Regions from separate parts of the Paenibacillus sp. 2RAB27 genome, predicted to be linked through region 1. Evidence: riboswitches for the same ligand, from Rfam matches in the RefSeq annotation. Region 1 holds a riboswitch; the other holds the start of a gene.
What was found. A riboswitch is a leader RNA that binds a small molecule or an ion and turns the genes downstream of it on or off. The one in region 1 is predicted to bind FMN.
Positions count from the first base shown of each region.

Region 1 (7,933 bases):
GAAGTAGGTTGGGAAGCGAAAGCACAAAAAGTTATACCAGCAAAGCCGCTCATTAAATGTAAAGTTCAACTGATCTACCACTTCCGAGATAACCGAGGTCGGGACCCAGATAACTATGCTGGTAAGTGGACACTTGATGGATTAAGGAAAATCGGAATCATTGCCAATGATACATTCAATCACATTGATCTAAAGGCTGTTCTAGGTGAACCCAATAAGAAGAGCCCACATATGGAAGTAGTCATTGAATACGAGGGGAATGAAACAGTTGACACAACAACAAGAACTGAATCCTGAATTTGAAGAAGATGAAAACCAAGTTACCTTATCAATTGTTGACGATGTCTTTAAAATACCATCTTGTTATCCGGGGGATTGATTAATTGAAAACTGAATATACAGCAGCATTTTTATTCGGAGGAATTGGTGGAGGAAGTTTAGGCTTCTCAGGTTCTAGAGCAGAATACATGGGTAAAATCGCAAAGTTCAGGTCGTTGTGCAGCATAGATTCAGATCCTGTTGTTTGCAAAAATTACGAAGCAATTACGGGCGGAAAAGCAGTGCAGATGGATTTGTTTGATCGGCAGCAATATACAGACTTCTACGGAAATGAACCACCTAAAGAGTGGCAGGAAGCTTCTCCTTGGGACATATGGAAGGCTTTTGGCGAACAAGTCCCAGATGTAATATTCACTTCTCCACCTTGTAAGGGATTCAGTGGCTTATTACCTGAGAAGTCAGCAAGTAGCAAGAAATATCAAGCCCTTAACTTGTTGACGATCCGCGGCATCGATATCTCACTAGCGGCTTGCAGGGATTATGGAGGGGAGCTTCCAGCGTTATTTTTACTCGAAAATGTACCTCGAATAATGACGCGAGGCAAAAAGATTCTCCAACTCATCAAAGCAACGTTAAGGAAATACGGATATCTGGTTAACGACGAAACTCATGATTGCGGTGAGATTGGAGGTTTAGGGCAGCACCGAAAAAGGTATCTCCTGATTGCAAGGAATGAAAAAAGGATGCCTGCCTTTATATATAAACCTGAAATTAAGCCACTCAAGACAATTGGAGATGTAATTGGACTGTTACCTTTACCTGGAGACGAAATTAATGGAGGTCCGATGCATAGGGTTCCAATGCTTCAACGTAAGACGTGGGAGCGATTAGCATTTATCCCCGCTGGCGGAGATTGGCGGGACCTTGAGAAAGTTGAGTTTGAAAAATATAGATTAGAGCATTCACCACGAGCTGGTGCTTGGGCGGTTGATGATTGGGATAAAACGGGAAGGACGGTCACTGGCGGCGCTGGAGTAGGTAGAAGCAATGGACTGTCAGCAGTCAATGATCCAAGAACAGGTTTTAAGAGCGGCACTCATGCATCAATATATCGTGTGTCAAAGAATGACGAGCCAGCACCAACCGTAACAGGTGCTATGAGACCTAATAATGGATCGCTTTGTGTAGGTGATCCAAGGTTAAGTGAAAGAGAAAGCAGGCACCCTGGAGTGTACCGTATCGTGAGGGCTGACGAAACGTCCCCTTGTGTAACTGGAACTAGGTTTGGAAGTGGTGCCATAGCCGTAGCTGATCCAATGCTTAATGCTCGAAGTCAACGATATCCCGGTACTTATCGGGTCGAGGATTGGAATGAAGCTTCAAATACAATTCTCGGTCAAACAGATATTCAATGTGGAGCACCATCCATAAATGATCCTCGACTAGGCTGTTCTCCCCGAGCTGGATCATACGGAGTTCAGAAATGGGATGAACCAGCAACTACTGTAACAGGTTCTGGGGATGTTCATTCAGGAAGTACAGCTATCGCAGACCCTCGCATTCCTGATCACAATGAGAGATGCGTGATGGTCATAATCTCAGAAGATGGAACGTGGCATCGTCCGATGACTACATATGAGCTTGGAGCACTTCAAGGGTTCCCTAGCCATTTGCCTGATGGCAGGCCATTTCAATTAGAAGGTTGTAGCGATGCTAAAGCTCGCGAATACGTGGGCAACGCGGTTCCACCGGATGCAGCTGAAGGAATGGCAAATGTGATCCTTATGGCAATGGTGATGTCTGATGCAGGGATATCATTCACTTTTAGTCATCAGGAAGTATGGGTTGTTCCACAAGGTGAAAGTCCAGAATCAGCCATTATACATTAATTTATCAAAATAACATTTGTTGAAATAAAGGTAATTATACAAGCACTTAAAAGCATTAGATAATACAAGATAACCATTAACGGAGATAAGAGGTGATATTTTGTTTACAAAAAATAAGGAAGACTTACCTTTGGTGTTAGAAGCTAAGGACATTCAAAGTATTTTATCCATCGGCAGGCGACAGACATATGAATTACTTGAAAAACCACCATTTCATGTTGAACGAATTGGTAAGCGCGGAATCATAAAAGTATCTAGAGAAACGTTTTTTAATTGGCTCGAAGGTGGAACGAAGCAGGGATTATAAATCCTTGCTTTTTTTGTTTTTCTGGTGATAAGATAGCATTCAAATGTAGCGTTTCTTTGGTTGAAAATCTGGTAGGATTATGGTTGGAACCGTGGTAGGATTTTGGTAGGATACTTGATGAAGTTTATAGGAAACAAGGGATCATCAACGGAAACTGAGAACTGATGAAAACTCAGTAATATCAAGGGTTTAGGTAACGATATGAACACCAAAGGAAACTAAAAGAACCTACAAATAACGAATATGAACCTTCGGGGCAGGGTGCAATTCCCTACCGGCGGTGAGGATACATGCATGCGTGTATCTCCAGCCCGCGACTCTCAGCCAGTAATGGCTGGGACTGATTTGGTGTGATTCCAAGGCCGACGGTATAGTCCGGATGAGAGAAGGTGAAGAACAAACTTGTTAAATTTCATCATTTAACAGGTCTGTTTGTCAATGCCCCCGCCATTATCATGAGCGGGGGCATTGTTCTTCGAGAAGGTTCAATTCAAACCGTTATTTAGGAGGTTTTTGAATTGGAAAATGCATTTAAGTTTGGAAATAAGGGCGCGACTCTTCAACCCACACGTACGAGTGGTATGAGGGGGATCTGGTATGTCGCTCTTGGCGCAACCCTGTGGGGACTGGATCCTCTGTTTCGCATCTTGTTACTGAAAAGCTTTACCTCGGCGCAAATCGTATTCATCGAACATGTTCTATTGGCCATTTACGCTGTGCCCGTATTGATGAAGTATCGTCGTACGTTAACAGGTAAGCTTTCGCTTGCTGTTATTGGAGTTCTGCTGTTCATTTCGTGGGGTGGATCGGCCATTGCCACCATTCTATTTACCGCGGCTTTCTCTCAAGGCAGCGCCAATGCGATCTTGCTTCTACAGAAATTACAGCCCTTATTCGCAATTATCCTAGCTCGTGTGCTGCTCAAAGAGACGTTGCCGTCGAAGTTTTTCGCCTATATCGGGGTGGCCCTGTTAGGTACCTATCTGTTGACGTTCGGCCTCGGGTTACCTGGTATGGGTTTGAAGGATTTAGGTACAATAAGCTGCTTATTTTCCATATTGGCGGCTGTTTTGTGGGGCGGCTCCACGGTGATGGGGAAATTCCTGCTTCAGAAAAAGTTGAATTTCCCTGTCGTGACCTCACTTCGCTTCTTGCTGGCACTTCCACTTCTGACGATTGTTCTGTTAGCAAGTGGTGACCATTGGGGATTGAACGGATCGAGCAGTGAGTTGACGATAATCGCGGTAAACCTGCTGTTCCAAGCCTTTTTCCCAGGATTGCTCAGCATGCTGCTTTATTATAAAGGCTTGTCCACCACCAAAGCGTTCTTTGCGACGTTAGCTGAACTTGCATTCCCAGCAGTTGGGGTCTGTATGAACTGGCTTGTATTTGGTCAAAAGCTGACGATAGGTCAGCTGCTTGGGTTTATACTTATCTGGTTGACGCTATGGTTTATGAGTCGTAACAATAGGAATGTGACAGCTTGATACCTCCGACATCCTGCTCATGGCTAACGGCCACAGGAGCTTCTATTAAACCGGAAAGTACGAAATAAGAAAACTAACGGACAGAGAAGACGTTAATCTATGAAATATGCCATTATATGGGGTATCATTGCCATAATAGCGGCTCCTGCGTCCGTTAGCTCCTAAAAAGAACTACTTTGACCGCAATAGCGTCAATCATGTCCGTTAGGACATTGCAACTAGCAGCACCAATGAGATCATCCCTTACACAAGGCTGCTAGAGGTCCGAAAATTGCACTAGTCAAATAATGTAAGATGATTTAAGCTTGACTCATTGATTGTGTTGAGGAGGGCTATGAAAGATGGAAATCAAATTATTTAAAGCATTGTGGGGCATGGAAGGCTCGCTAGAATCCCAATTTGAACGAATTGCAGCAGCGGGTTATGTGGGAATTGAGGCACCGATGCCGACACTTGCCGATGAAGATCGCTTCCGAAAGCTGTTGGAAGCCAATCAATTGGACTATATTTCCATGGTGTTTACCGCTGGACCTGACCATATCGCTTCTTTTGCTGAGCAAGTGGCACGGGCGGTTTCATTTCGTCCCGTTAGCATTACATCCCACAGCGCCAAGGATTCGATGCCTTTTGAAGAGCAAGTTGAATTCTTTCGTGAAGCGGCTGAAATTGAGAAAAGATACGGGATTGCGATCGGTCATGAAACGCATCGCGGCAGAGCCTTGTATAATCCATGGGAAACAGGCAGACTGCTAGATGCCGTGCCTGGGATCAACCTAACAGCCGATTACAGCCACTGGTGCTGTGTAGCCGAGACAACCTTAGAGAATGAAGAGGAGAATTTGCATAAAACCTTTTCCCGTGTCCAGCATATTCATGGCCGAGTAGGCTATGCACAAGGACCTCAAGTGCCAGATCCAAGAGCACCGGAGTATGCAAACGAATTGCAGAGGCACATGAGCTGGTGGGATAGCATCGTACAAGCGAAGCAGGAGGCAGGACTAACGACAATCACCTTTACGCCAGAGTTTGGGCCCCCAGGGTATTTGCACACCTTGCCATTCACCAACCAACCTGTTGCAGATTTATGGGAAGTTTGCCTTTGGATGGGAGAACATTTCAAAGGACAATATAAGAGTATCTAATCTTATTACTCTCAGTTGAAGGTATAATCATGCTCAATAAACTAAAGAAAATGCCAGCATCAAGACATATTGTTATCGCTTATGTGATTGGTATTTTTCTAATTGCTATTCTTCTTAAATTACCTATTAGTTTAAAACCGGGCGCCACGATCTCTTTCGTGGACGCCCTCTTTACATCTGTTAGTGCAGTCAGCGTGACAGGTCTGACGACGGTTGGTATCACGGATACGCTTAGCAATTTCGGTATTGGCGTACTTATCGTTGCTTTTCAATTCGGTGGGATCGGCGTCATGACATTGGGGAGCTTCTATTGGCTATTGTTCTGTCAGGAAATCGGATTGCTGCAGCGAAAGATGATTATGATTGACCAGAATCGCCACCATTTATCTGGATTGGTTCAGTTAATGCAGCTAGTGTTGGGCTTTACGCTGATTCTAGAGGCGATTAGTACATTGGCATTTGGCTTGTATTTTTATTTTACTGGTGAATACGGGTCGATTGGGAAAGCAGTGTATTATGGGATGTTTCATACCATTTCCGCATTTACGAATGCTGGATTTGATCTATTCGGCAACTCCTTGCTGAATTATTCGAGTGATTATTTCGTTCAGGCGCTTACGATATTCCTGATTGTATTAGGCGGGATTGGGTTCCCTGTCGTGGCTGAGTTGCGAGAATATTGGTGGGGCGGGCATAAGAATTTCCGTTTCTCCCTTTTTACCAAGCTGACCCTCGTGACGACATCGGTGTTGCTACTGTTCGGAACGATCGGCTTCTGGTTGACGGAGCGAACACATGCGTTGGCAGGGATGAGCTGGCATGGGAAAATAATCACCGCACTCTTCACATCCGTCACATCGCGCAGCGCTGGACTTACAACGATTGATATGTCTACCATTACAGAGGCAAGCTTATTGCTTGTTTCTATCTTAATGTTTGTTGGGGCAAGCCCATCCTCTATGGGGGGCGGTGTTCGAACAACGACCGTAGCCGTTATTGTCCTTGCCCTTATTGCTTATGCGCGCGGGGAGAAAGAACCGAAGGTATTCAGTCGGATGATAAGCCAAGAGGACTCACTCAAAAGCTTTGTGTTTTTCCTAACGGGTATAGCACTGCTTCTCGGAGGGATCTTCGTCCTGCTGATAGCTGAACCTAACCGTTGGGGAGTGTCTGCGATCCTATTCGAGGTGGCGTCTGCGTTCGGCACGTGTGGTTTATCCACGGGAATTACCGCAGATCTTGGTACCGCTAGCAAAATCTCACTCGTCGTGCTCATGTTCATTGGACGCATCGGATTGTTCTTGTTTTACTCCCTGTTTACCAATGGGAAAAAGAAACCGGTCATCCGGTACCCAGAGGAGAAGCTCATCATTGGATGATTAGCCTTCCAGTGGAAAATTATTGAATACCATAAGTTGTAAAATGTTATAATAAGATAAAACGCAGCCTAGGAGGATCCTGTGGCTGTTTTTCTTTTGAATTCTGGGGGATTTTGACTACAGGAGTCGAATTCACAAATAATTTACCCAGGAAAGTGAAACGTGTTTTAATTTTATGCGTATCAGATAAGGGAGTTCACTAAAACAGGTAAGCGAAGGGAGGTGACCTCGTTGACAATCAGTTTAGTCAAAGGTCAGAAGATTGATTTAACAAAAGGTAACGCAGGTCTTTCTAAAGTTGCGGTTGGATTGGGTTGGGATCCTGCTGTTGTTGAGAAAAAGGGGTTCTTCGGTACTAAGAAATCGACAGTTGAGATCGATTGTGATGCTTCCGCAATTCTATTGGATGAAAAGGGAAGAATCACGAATCAGAAACATGTGATTTATTTTGCTAATCTACAAAGCCCTGATGGTTCTGTCGTTCACTCTGGTGACAACCGTACCGGAGAAGGCGATGGTGACGATGAGACGATTGCTATTCAATTAGGACAAGTTCCTGCGGATGTGAATAAAATTGTTTTCGTCGTCAATATTTATGACTGTGTGAATAGAAAACAAGATTTCGGTCTCATTCAATCAGCATATATCCGTGTATTGAATGGTTCTAATCAACAAGAGTTGGTTAAGTTTAACTTAACTGATGACTATTCAGGCAAATCATCCCTTATTGTTGGTGAAATTTACCGACATAGCGGCGAATGGAAATTCAGTGCAATTGGTGAAGGTAGCACAGACACAACCATTGGACAATTGGTCAAAAGATATCAGTAATGGCTCAGCCAAATCCTATATAAAGAGAGGTATTTCCCATGTCTATTTCATTATCTAAAGGTCAGAAAGTCGATTTAACGAAAACAAACCCAGGCTTGACGAAAGTTATCGTTGGCTTAGGATGGGACACGAACAAATATGATGGCGGTAAGGATTTCGACTTGGATGCTTCCATTTTTGCAGCGAATGCTGCTGGTAAAGTTGCCAATGAATCTGATTTCATTTTCTACAACAACACTAAAAATGCGAATGGTTCCATCGAGCACAAAGGTGACAATCGTACGGGTGAAGGGGATGGCGACGATGAAGTTATCGTCATTGATCTAAGCGCAGTTCCAGCAACAACAGAGAAAATTGCATTCTGCATCACGATTCACGATGCGGAAGCAAGAGCGCAAAACTTTGGACAAGTTTCCAATGCTTATGTGCGTGTGCTAAATGAGGGATCTGGCGCGGAATTAATTCGTTTCGATCTTGGCGAGGATTTCTCCATTGAAACAGGTGTTGTTATCGGTGAACTTTACCGTAACAACGGTGAGTGGAAATTTAGTGCAATCGGCAGCGGTTATAAAGACGGACTAGCAGGTTTGGCACGTGATTATGGTTTGCAAACTTCCTA
Region 1 covers NZ_JBFRGR010000006.1:127,718-135,650, forward strand. The annotation lists gene AB4114_RS11405 (hypothetical protein) at 1-297, shown strand, start outside; gene AB4114_RS11410 (DNA cytosine methyltransferase) at 384-2,168, shown strand; gene AB4114_RS11415 (helix-turn-helix domain-containing protein) at 2,269-2,475, shown strand; FMN riboswitch at 2,719-2,870, shown strand; gene AB4114_RS11420 (DMT family transporter) at 3,057-3,962, shown strand; gene AB4114_RS11425 (sugar phosphate isomerase/epimerase family protein) at 4,304-5,104, shown strand; gene AB4114_RS11430 (TrkH family potassium uptake protein) at 5,134-6,483, shown strand; gene AB4114_RS11435 (TerD family protein) at 6,715-7,314, shown strand; gene AB4114_RS11440 (TerD family protein) at 7,353-7,933, shown strand, end outside.

Region 2 (7,933 bases), on a different contig from region 1:
TGATCGGAATGACATAACGGTATCGTACGAGCCCGAACAACCCTCGCATCTCCACGGTAAGCGTATCATTATCTTTTACCCGGGAGAAATAAAATTCACCGCGCATATAGCTGCATAGCACAACGATAATGGCAATGATGACAACCAAGACGGCCAACCCTACCCACAGCAACACTTACGCCTCCTTAGTCAAAATGAACGAAAAACTCCACACGCAAGATGAATTCTCGCAGGTGGAGTTAGTATGACCTCTAAAAGGAAATGAAATGCATGTATGGATAAGCTTTAACCTAACATGACCTTATTCGGAGTGCTCGTCACTCACATCGTCCAGGGTCAATTGTTTCTGATCCCCGCTTAAGCGATCGAATAGCATCCGAGTTTCTTCTTCCAAATCAAAACTACCTTGGAAATTAGCAGAGTCAGGTAATTCTTGGATCGAATTTAAACCGAAATACTCCAAGAATTGTTTGGACGTACCATATAAAATCGGTCTACCCACTGCATCTGCACGCCCGACCTCCGTAATCAAATCCTTACCCGTTAATGTAGCAAGTGCTCGATCACACTTCACGCCGCGGATCTCTTCGATCTCAACACGTGTAATAGGTTGTTTATAGGCAACGATGGATAACGTTTCAAGAGCAGCTTGCGAGAGCGAGGAACGTGATGGCGTATAAGCAAGCCTTTCAAAATACGGAGCATGCTCCGCCAAAGTAGTGAGCTGGTAGGCGCCAGCAACCTCTACAATTTGGACGCCGCGCCCTTTACGTTTGAAATCTGTTCGCATATCTTTCAGCAGATCTTTAATTACATAAGCATCAAGTTCCATCACTTCAGCAAGTTGCTTGAGATCTAGTCCTTCGTCGCCAGAGGCGAAGAGAAGTCCTTCAATAATCGATTTCATCTGTTGGAAGTTGAGTGTCAAGGTCAGTTCCCTCCTCTTTGGCTTGAATGACGATATCTTCAAAAAGCTGATTTTGGTAGCATGTGATTTTCTTCATTTTCATCAACTCAAGGATAGCGAGAAAGGTAACGACGATTTCTTCCCGCGTCATCTCATAATCGAACAGCTTGGAAAATAACAGCTTGCCACCTTTTATTTTAAGCAAATCAACAACTTCACGAATCCGATCCTTTACCGAAATCTCATCTCGTCTGATCCGTGCAACTACGTTTCGGTTCGCTAACTTACGCAAGGTACGCTGAAAAGCAATCAGTAAATCAGCAACATCTAACCCTTCCACCGGGTTCTCATGAAGATCCGGCAGATATGGTGTTAAATCCTCAGGTTCACGTGTGTAAACGAGGCTGCGCTCCACTTCTTTGTCACGAAGCATATCTGCAATCGATTTATATTTCCGATATTCAATTAGCTTAGCAACGAGCTCAGCGCGTGGGTCTAACGAATCATCCATATCATCAAAATATTCGTCAAATTCAATGACAGGCGGCTTAGGTAGAAGCATTTTGCTTTTGATGGAGAGCAGAGTAGCAGCCATAACGAGAAATTCACTCGTTATATCTAACTCCAGTTCCTGCATCGCTTGCACATACCCAAGGTATTGATCTGTAATTTCTTTGATCGGAATATTGTAAATGTCGAGTTCATTTTTATCAATCAGATGAAGCAATAGATCAAGGGGGCCTTCAAATGCTTCCAACTTATATGTAACCTTCATGTCGTTCTTCCCCTTGTCATAGTGAATAAAGATGCATGATTACCTGTACGGCGTATGGATAAATTCCGCTGAGCGCCCATTGTCCAATCGGGGTCACCATTAAAACGATTACAAGAATAAGTGCTTTGATCTGTTGTCTGTCCAGCCATCGCTGTTTCCGAGTCGAAACAAGCCCTCTCATTATATACCATCCATCAAGCGGATAGAGCGGCAACAAATGAATGAGTCCTATCATTAAGTTAACGATAACACAATATTGTAAATACACACGCCATTGTTCCACGACGAGCGATTCCGAAGCTGCCCCAAGAAGGGCAGGCAAGTAAAAATATAACCACCAAAAAAATAAAACGAGTACAAGATTCGCGAGAGGCCCAGCAAGATAAACAATGGTATGCGATAGTTTGCGATTCTTGGGAAAACGGTCCGAATCGACCGGCATTTTCTTCGACCAGCCATATGGCCCGAAGACGATCATCGCCAACCCCAAGACGTCAAGATGCGCCAAGGGGTTAAGCGAAAATCGTTTGCCATCACGAGCTGTTCGATCTCCTAGCAGCCAAGCGACTCCTGCATGCGCTGTATCATGTAGGGTCATAGCAATTAGGAAAGCAAACAGCCGCGGCAGCAGTGTTTCCAAGTGGTAATAAGCCAGCATTAGGAAGAGAATTGCTTCGTCAAGTTCGCCATTTCAATCGCAGTTACGGCAGCTTCCCAGCCTTTATTGCCTGCTTTCGTACCTGCGCGTTCAACTGCTTGCTCAATGGAATCTGTTGTTAATACACCGAAGATTGTAGGAATACCTGTTTTCAAGTTAATCGCCGAAACACCTTTGGCCACTTCGCTGCACACATAATCAAAATGCGGCGTTGAACCACGAATAACGGCACCTAAGGTAATGACAGCATCATACTTGCCGCTTTCGGCCATTTTTTGCGCGATAAGAGGCAGTTCAAATGCACCTGGAACCCACGCGATATCAATTTCACTTTCATCCACACCGTGACGCTTTAGCGCGTCTTGTGCACCGCCTAGCAGTTTGGAAGTAATAAATTCATTGAAACGTCCAACAACGATCCCGTATTTTAAATTTTGCGAAATTAAATGTCCTTCATAAATCGTAGCCATGGTAAGAATCTCCTTTTCTGTTGAAACGTATTTGTATGTGATTTAGATTACTATACAAAAATTAAATGCCCTTGCCTACATCGATAAAAGTAAGCATGTGGCCAAGCTTCTGTTGCTTGGTTTGCAAATAACTAAGGTTATCTTTCTTGCTCTCCATCTGAATCGGAACGCGCTCATCTACTTCAAGGCCATAGCCTTCTAAGCCTTTGATTTTACGCGGATTATTCGTCAACAAACGAAGTTTCGTGATGCCTAGATCTTTGAGAATTTGTGCACCAATGCCATAATCACGAAGATCTGGAGCAAATCCAAGCTTAATATTCGCTTCTACGGTGTCTAATCCCTGCTCTTGGAGGACATAGGCCTTCAATTTATTGATTAAGCCAATACCGCGACCTTCCTGTCGCATATATAATAATACACCATTGCCCTCTTCATCAATCTGTTTTAGTGCTGCATCGAGCTGCGGACCACAATCACAACGATGAGAGTGGAACACATCACCTGTCAAACACTCCGAATGGACGCGCACCAAAGTTGGTTTGGAAGGGTCAATGGTCCCTTTAACTAAAGCTACATGTTCCTTATCATCCAATTGATTCGTATAAGCAATCGCTTTGAATGTTCCAAAATCCGTTGGCAGATCCACTTCAACCTCGCGCTTCACCAACTTTTCTTGTTGATTGCGATACTGAATAAGGTCTTGGATCGTAATGATGCTAAGCTCATGCTTCGCTGCAATTTCCATCAGATCCGGCACTCTTGCCATGGTACCATCTTCTTTAATAACTTCACAAATAACGCCTGCCGGATACGAATCACAAAGAATAGCCAAGTCGATCGTTGCTTCTGTATGGCCTGCTCTGCGAAGTACACCGCCTTTTTTGGCAATCAAAGGGAAAATGTGACCTGGTCTGCGGAAATCCTGTGGTTTCGTGGACGGATCGATTAACCCTTGAATCGTTCTGGAACGCTCATGAGCTGAAATCCCTGTGCTTGTATCTGTATGATCAACAGAAACCGTGAAAGCTGTACCGTGATAATCGGTGTTGCGCGCTACCATTGGAGGCAGATCAAGTTCTTTGGCTCTGTCTTCGGTAATCGGTGTGCAGACGAGCCCACGACCTTCTTTAATCATGAAGTTGATCACTTCTGGTGTCGTTTTATCAGCAAGGGCGATAAAGTCACCTTCATTTTCCCGATCTTCATCATCTACGACAATAATTACTTTACCTAATTTTAGATCCGTAATAGCCTCTTCAATCGTATTGAACCGAATGGGTTGTGTCATATACACCTCTCCTAACTTACATAAAGCCATTATCTGCTAAAAAGCTTGCGGTCAGCTTACTTTTCTTAGGCTCTCCGTTTCCGTGAGCAGAAGTATCAGAAGGACCGAATTTGAGCAGTCGTTCCATATATTTGCCAAGAACATCACATTCAATGTTGACTGTATCTCCGGCTTTTTTGTCATGGAGAACCGTTTGCGCAAGTGTATGCGGGATAATCGAAACGGAAACATCGCTTTCTGTGACATCTACAACCGTCAAACTAATCCCGTCGATCGTGATGGAACCACCTGGAATGATGTAGCGGAATATATGCGGATTCTCCGGTGCGAACCGGTACACAACGGCATTCTCTTCCGGTATGCGGGATAGGATCGTTGCTGTGGCATCCACATGACCTTGGACAATATGTCCGCCAAATCGACCGTTCGCCGCCATCGCCCGCTCCAAATTAACTCGCGTGCCCGATTGTAGCTTCCGTAGATTCGTCTTCCGATACGTTTCAGGCATCACATCAACGGAGAAGGAATCACTGTCATACGAAATGACGGTGAGACACACACCATTAACGGCAATACTGTCCCCTAAATGGACGTCTTCCAGTATTTTTTTGGCGCCAATGGTCAGCACCATGGCTTGCCCTCCACTATGAATGCGGCGCATGTGGCCGATTTCTTCAACAATGCCGGTAAACATGCCACTCCTCCGTTCTCTAGCTCTTATACAACGGATAACCGGTTATACAAATATCCGGTCCGAATTGCTCGACACGCAGTCGGTCGAGCGTTATAGCATCATCCATCTTCGCGTAGCCGTCGAAGTGGATGTTCGCAGGTGCTGCCTGGCCCCCGCCGATAATTTTCGGCGCAAACATCAGCACCAGCTTATCAATCAGGCGCCGCTCCAGCATGGCGCCGTTCAAGCGGCCTCCACCCTCGAGGAGGATGGAGCCGATCTCGCGCTCGCCGAGCTGCTGCATGGCGAGCATCAGATCCACCTGCGGGCCGTCCCCGCAGGTGAGGACCGTAATGCCGCGCGCTTCCAGCGCGGCACGGCGCTCTGCGGGCGCCTGTGCGCTCGCGAGCAGGATCGTCGGCTGACGATCCTGTTCGGTGAGCACGCGGGCGCCGAGCGGGACTCGCAGCTGCGAGTCCGCGATGATGCGTACCGGCTGCACAGCCGGTACGTCGCCGCGCGTGCTCAGCTGCGGGTCGTCGGCGATGACGGTCTGCACGCCGACGAGGATACCCTGGTGCCGATGGCGCAGGGTATGAACAAAAGCTCGCGACTCCGCGGATGTAATCCACTTGCTGTCGCCGGTTTTGGAAGCGATGCGGCCGTCCAGGGTGCTCGCGGTCTTCATCGTCACAAAAGGCATACGCGAGACGATGAATTTGTTGAAAACCTCGTTCAGCTTCGCGGATTCTTCACCTAGCAAGCCTACGCTCACTTCCAATCCATACGCGCGCAGCTTGGCGATTCCCGTCCCAGCAACTACCGGATTCGGATCCGTGGTAGCCACGACAACACGAGTCACACCAGCTTCGATGAGGCGGTCGCAGCATGGCGGTGTTTTGCCATGATGACTGCAGGGCTCCAAGGTCACATAAGCTGTACTCCCCTTAGCTTCCTCGCCCGCCATACGCAAGGCCAAGACCTCTGCATGCCCCTCTCCGCGCTTCAAATGTGCACCCATGCCAACAATGCGGCCCTCTTTGACAAGAACACAGCCAACTACAGGATTGATTCCCGTTTGTCCAAGTGCGCGCTCTGCCATCTGAAGCGCAAGTCTCATATAGGTTTCGTCATTCAACAGCTCCATGGATGATCACCGCCTTCTTAACTCAATCCTTGATTCTAATGCAAAAAAGCCCCTTCCGCTTACGGATGGGGGCCAGAGATTGTTTAGATAACACGAATAAACTCCTGCTGTTACGCTTGTCACATTTTTGATCAAATCAAACAATACCGACGAGGTAGCCCTTTTGGACAGACCTGCCGAATTTAGATTAATGTGAAAAAATGAACAAGCATGCTAGCGAAATGACATTCGCATTTTCCTTCTCCCATCCAGACTATACTGTCGGTCCCGGAGTTCCACCAGGTCAACCGTAGCGAAGCTGTTGTCAGGTACCGCTAGCTTCACAACGGGTCACGGACTGATCGCAACCATGTACACGTACATGAGTACGAATCACCGCCGGTGTGGAATTTCACCACGCCCCGAAGGTTTTGCATACTATAAAAGAGATTAATAACTAAACCTTAGCTACTAATTTCTTTATTACACAAAAATTTATCACTCACGCATGAAAATTGCAAGGTCTTTTTTCATTTTTTCTGATAAAACTTGTCGGAATTAATGGATTTGGAACTCATCCTTGTTGAATTTACTATGAATTCATTGTTCTAATAAAGCAATATCTGAGCAAATCGTTCCTTCTTCCCAATGAGGATTTGCATAGCCTGCGGGTGCATTCAGATACGTCAACCAAGCCATGTCGAAGCCAGCTTTCTTCTTGGCCGATACGCAAGCGTTTCGAGGGTCAACTCCTCTGGACATCTCTGTTAAAAGTTCCTTCCGCAGCAGTGAAAAACGTTTGATTGTACTGCTAAACTCTGCTTCCTTATCGGGATTTATCCCACCTTGTACCCACTCGCCTTCAAAAATAAAAGCATAGTCATGATTAGACACGGCTTGCATCTCGATGGCTTCTGAATAATCACGTAACGCCTGCTCCCTGTATCCGTACGACTCAGCCCACATGCCACTTATCAGTCGATGATACGGTGTAGGTGTTTGCACATAGACTCGCTCAGTACGTTTGAGAGTATTTTCAACAATCGCATACGTCTCCGTGAATTCCTGCTGCCACGGTCCCGCTCCAACTGAACCGATTAACCCACCTGTCAGTTGAAGCTTCCTATCTCGAATATCCGCTTTGGATACACTGGCTATCAGAGCCGTTCCCGTGTATGTTTCAAGTTTTCTACCTACCCATGATGACACAGCATATTCGGAAAAAGTAGTGTGTGCGCCGCTATTTATGGATACCCAAACAATCTCTGGCTTGCTATCACCTGTAAGATCAGCAATGGTCATGACGTTTGCTCGGCCGTTATTCGCAGATGTGAAATTCAAATATTGAAGGGTGTACCGGCTATCCTCATAATCAATGATTACCCCATAAGACTTTCGTTCCTGTTCCAAGCCTGTTTGCTCATCCCGAATATCCTCAATTAACACAGCTACCCATTCATTCGAAACCCCATCTTGATCCAAATCAGTCTGGATGACATCTAAGGCCACTTTCTGAGAATCATATGGCGATACTCGTATTTGAAGCCATTCCGTCAGATCAGGAATAGGTTCAGCTACATGGCTTAGCTCTATTCTAAGCTGTTCCATCAAAGGCCGCCTCACCGTTTCTGAGGGCGTTTTAGCTACAACTACATCAGATATCAAGGAGACATGTTGCGGGCTTTGAACATTGACTGTCGGCTTCTCTCTTCCTGTCAGAGTGAATAGACAGAGTATAGCCAACCCTATACCTGTTCCTACATAAAGTAACCATTTCTTTTTCAAACCGACATCACCTTTCATACGTATTCCCTTTTTAAGTTTGACGTATCCGCGTTCAGATAGGTTCTGCTTGACTTGATATAACAACCTTTGATGAGTTGGAAAGGGTTTATCTGCGTTGGAGAAGTTGCTGGGTAGTTAGGCAATAGCATTGTTAAGTTACTTGTGAGCTGGATTGTTGAGGTGCTTACGAACTACTGATGAGTTGATTTGTTGAGTAGCTAATTTGTATGGTTGGGGTTGGGGTTCGC
Region 2 covers NZ_JBFRGR010000001.1:332,070-340,002, forward strand. The annotation lists gene AB4114_RS01565 (DUF2953 domain-containing protein) at 1-175, opposite strand, end outside; gene scpB (SMC-Scp complex subunit ScpB) at 302-907, opposite strand; gene AB4114_RS01575 (segregation and condensation protein A) at 891-1,682, opposite strand; gene AB4114_RS01580 (site-2 protease family protein) at 1,699-2,340, opposite strand; gene ribH (6,7-dimethyl-8-ribityllumazine synthase) at 2,340-2,810, opposite strand; gene AB4114_RS01590 (bifunctional 3,4-dihydroxy-2-butanone-4-phosphate synthase/GTP cyclohydrolase II) at 2,872-4,101, opposite strand; gene ribE (riboflavin synthase) at 4,118-4,795, opposite strand; gene ribD (bifunctional diaminohydroxyphosphoribosylaminopyrimidine deaminase/5-amino-6-(5-phosphoribosylamino)uracil reductase RibD) at 4,812-5,921, opposite strand; FMN riboswitch at 6,154-6,334, opposite strand; gene AB4114_RS01605 (hypothetical protein) at 6,501-7,685, opposite strand.
Region 2: it holds a riboswitch for FMN, as region 1 does, so the genes downstream of both, ribD (bifunctional diaminohydroxyphosphoribosylaminopyrimidine deaminase/5-amino-6-(5-phosphoribosylamino)uracil reductase RibD) here and AB4114_RS11420 (DMT family transporter) in region 1, are expected to answer to the same signal.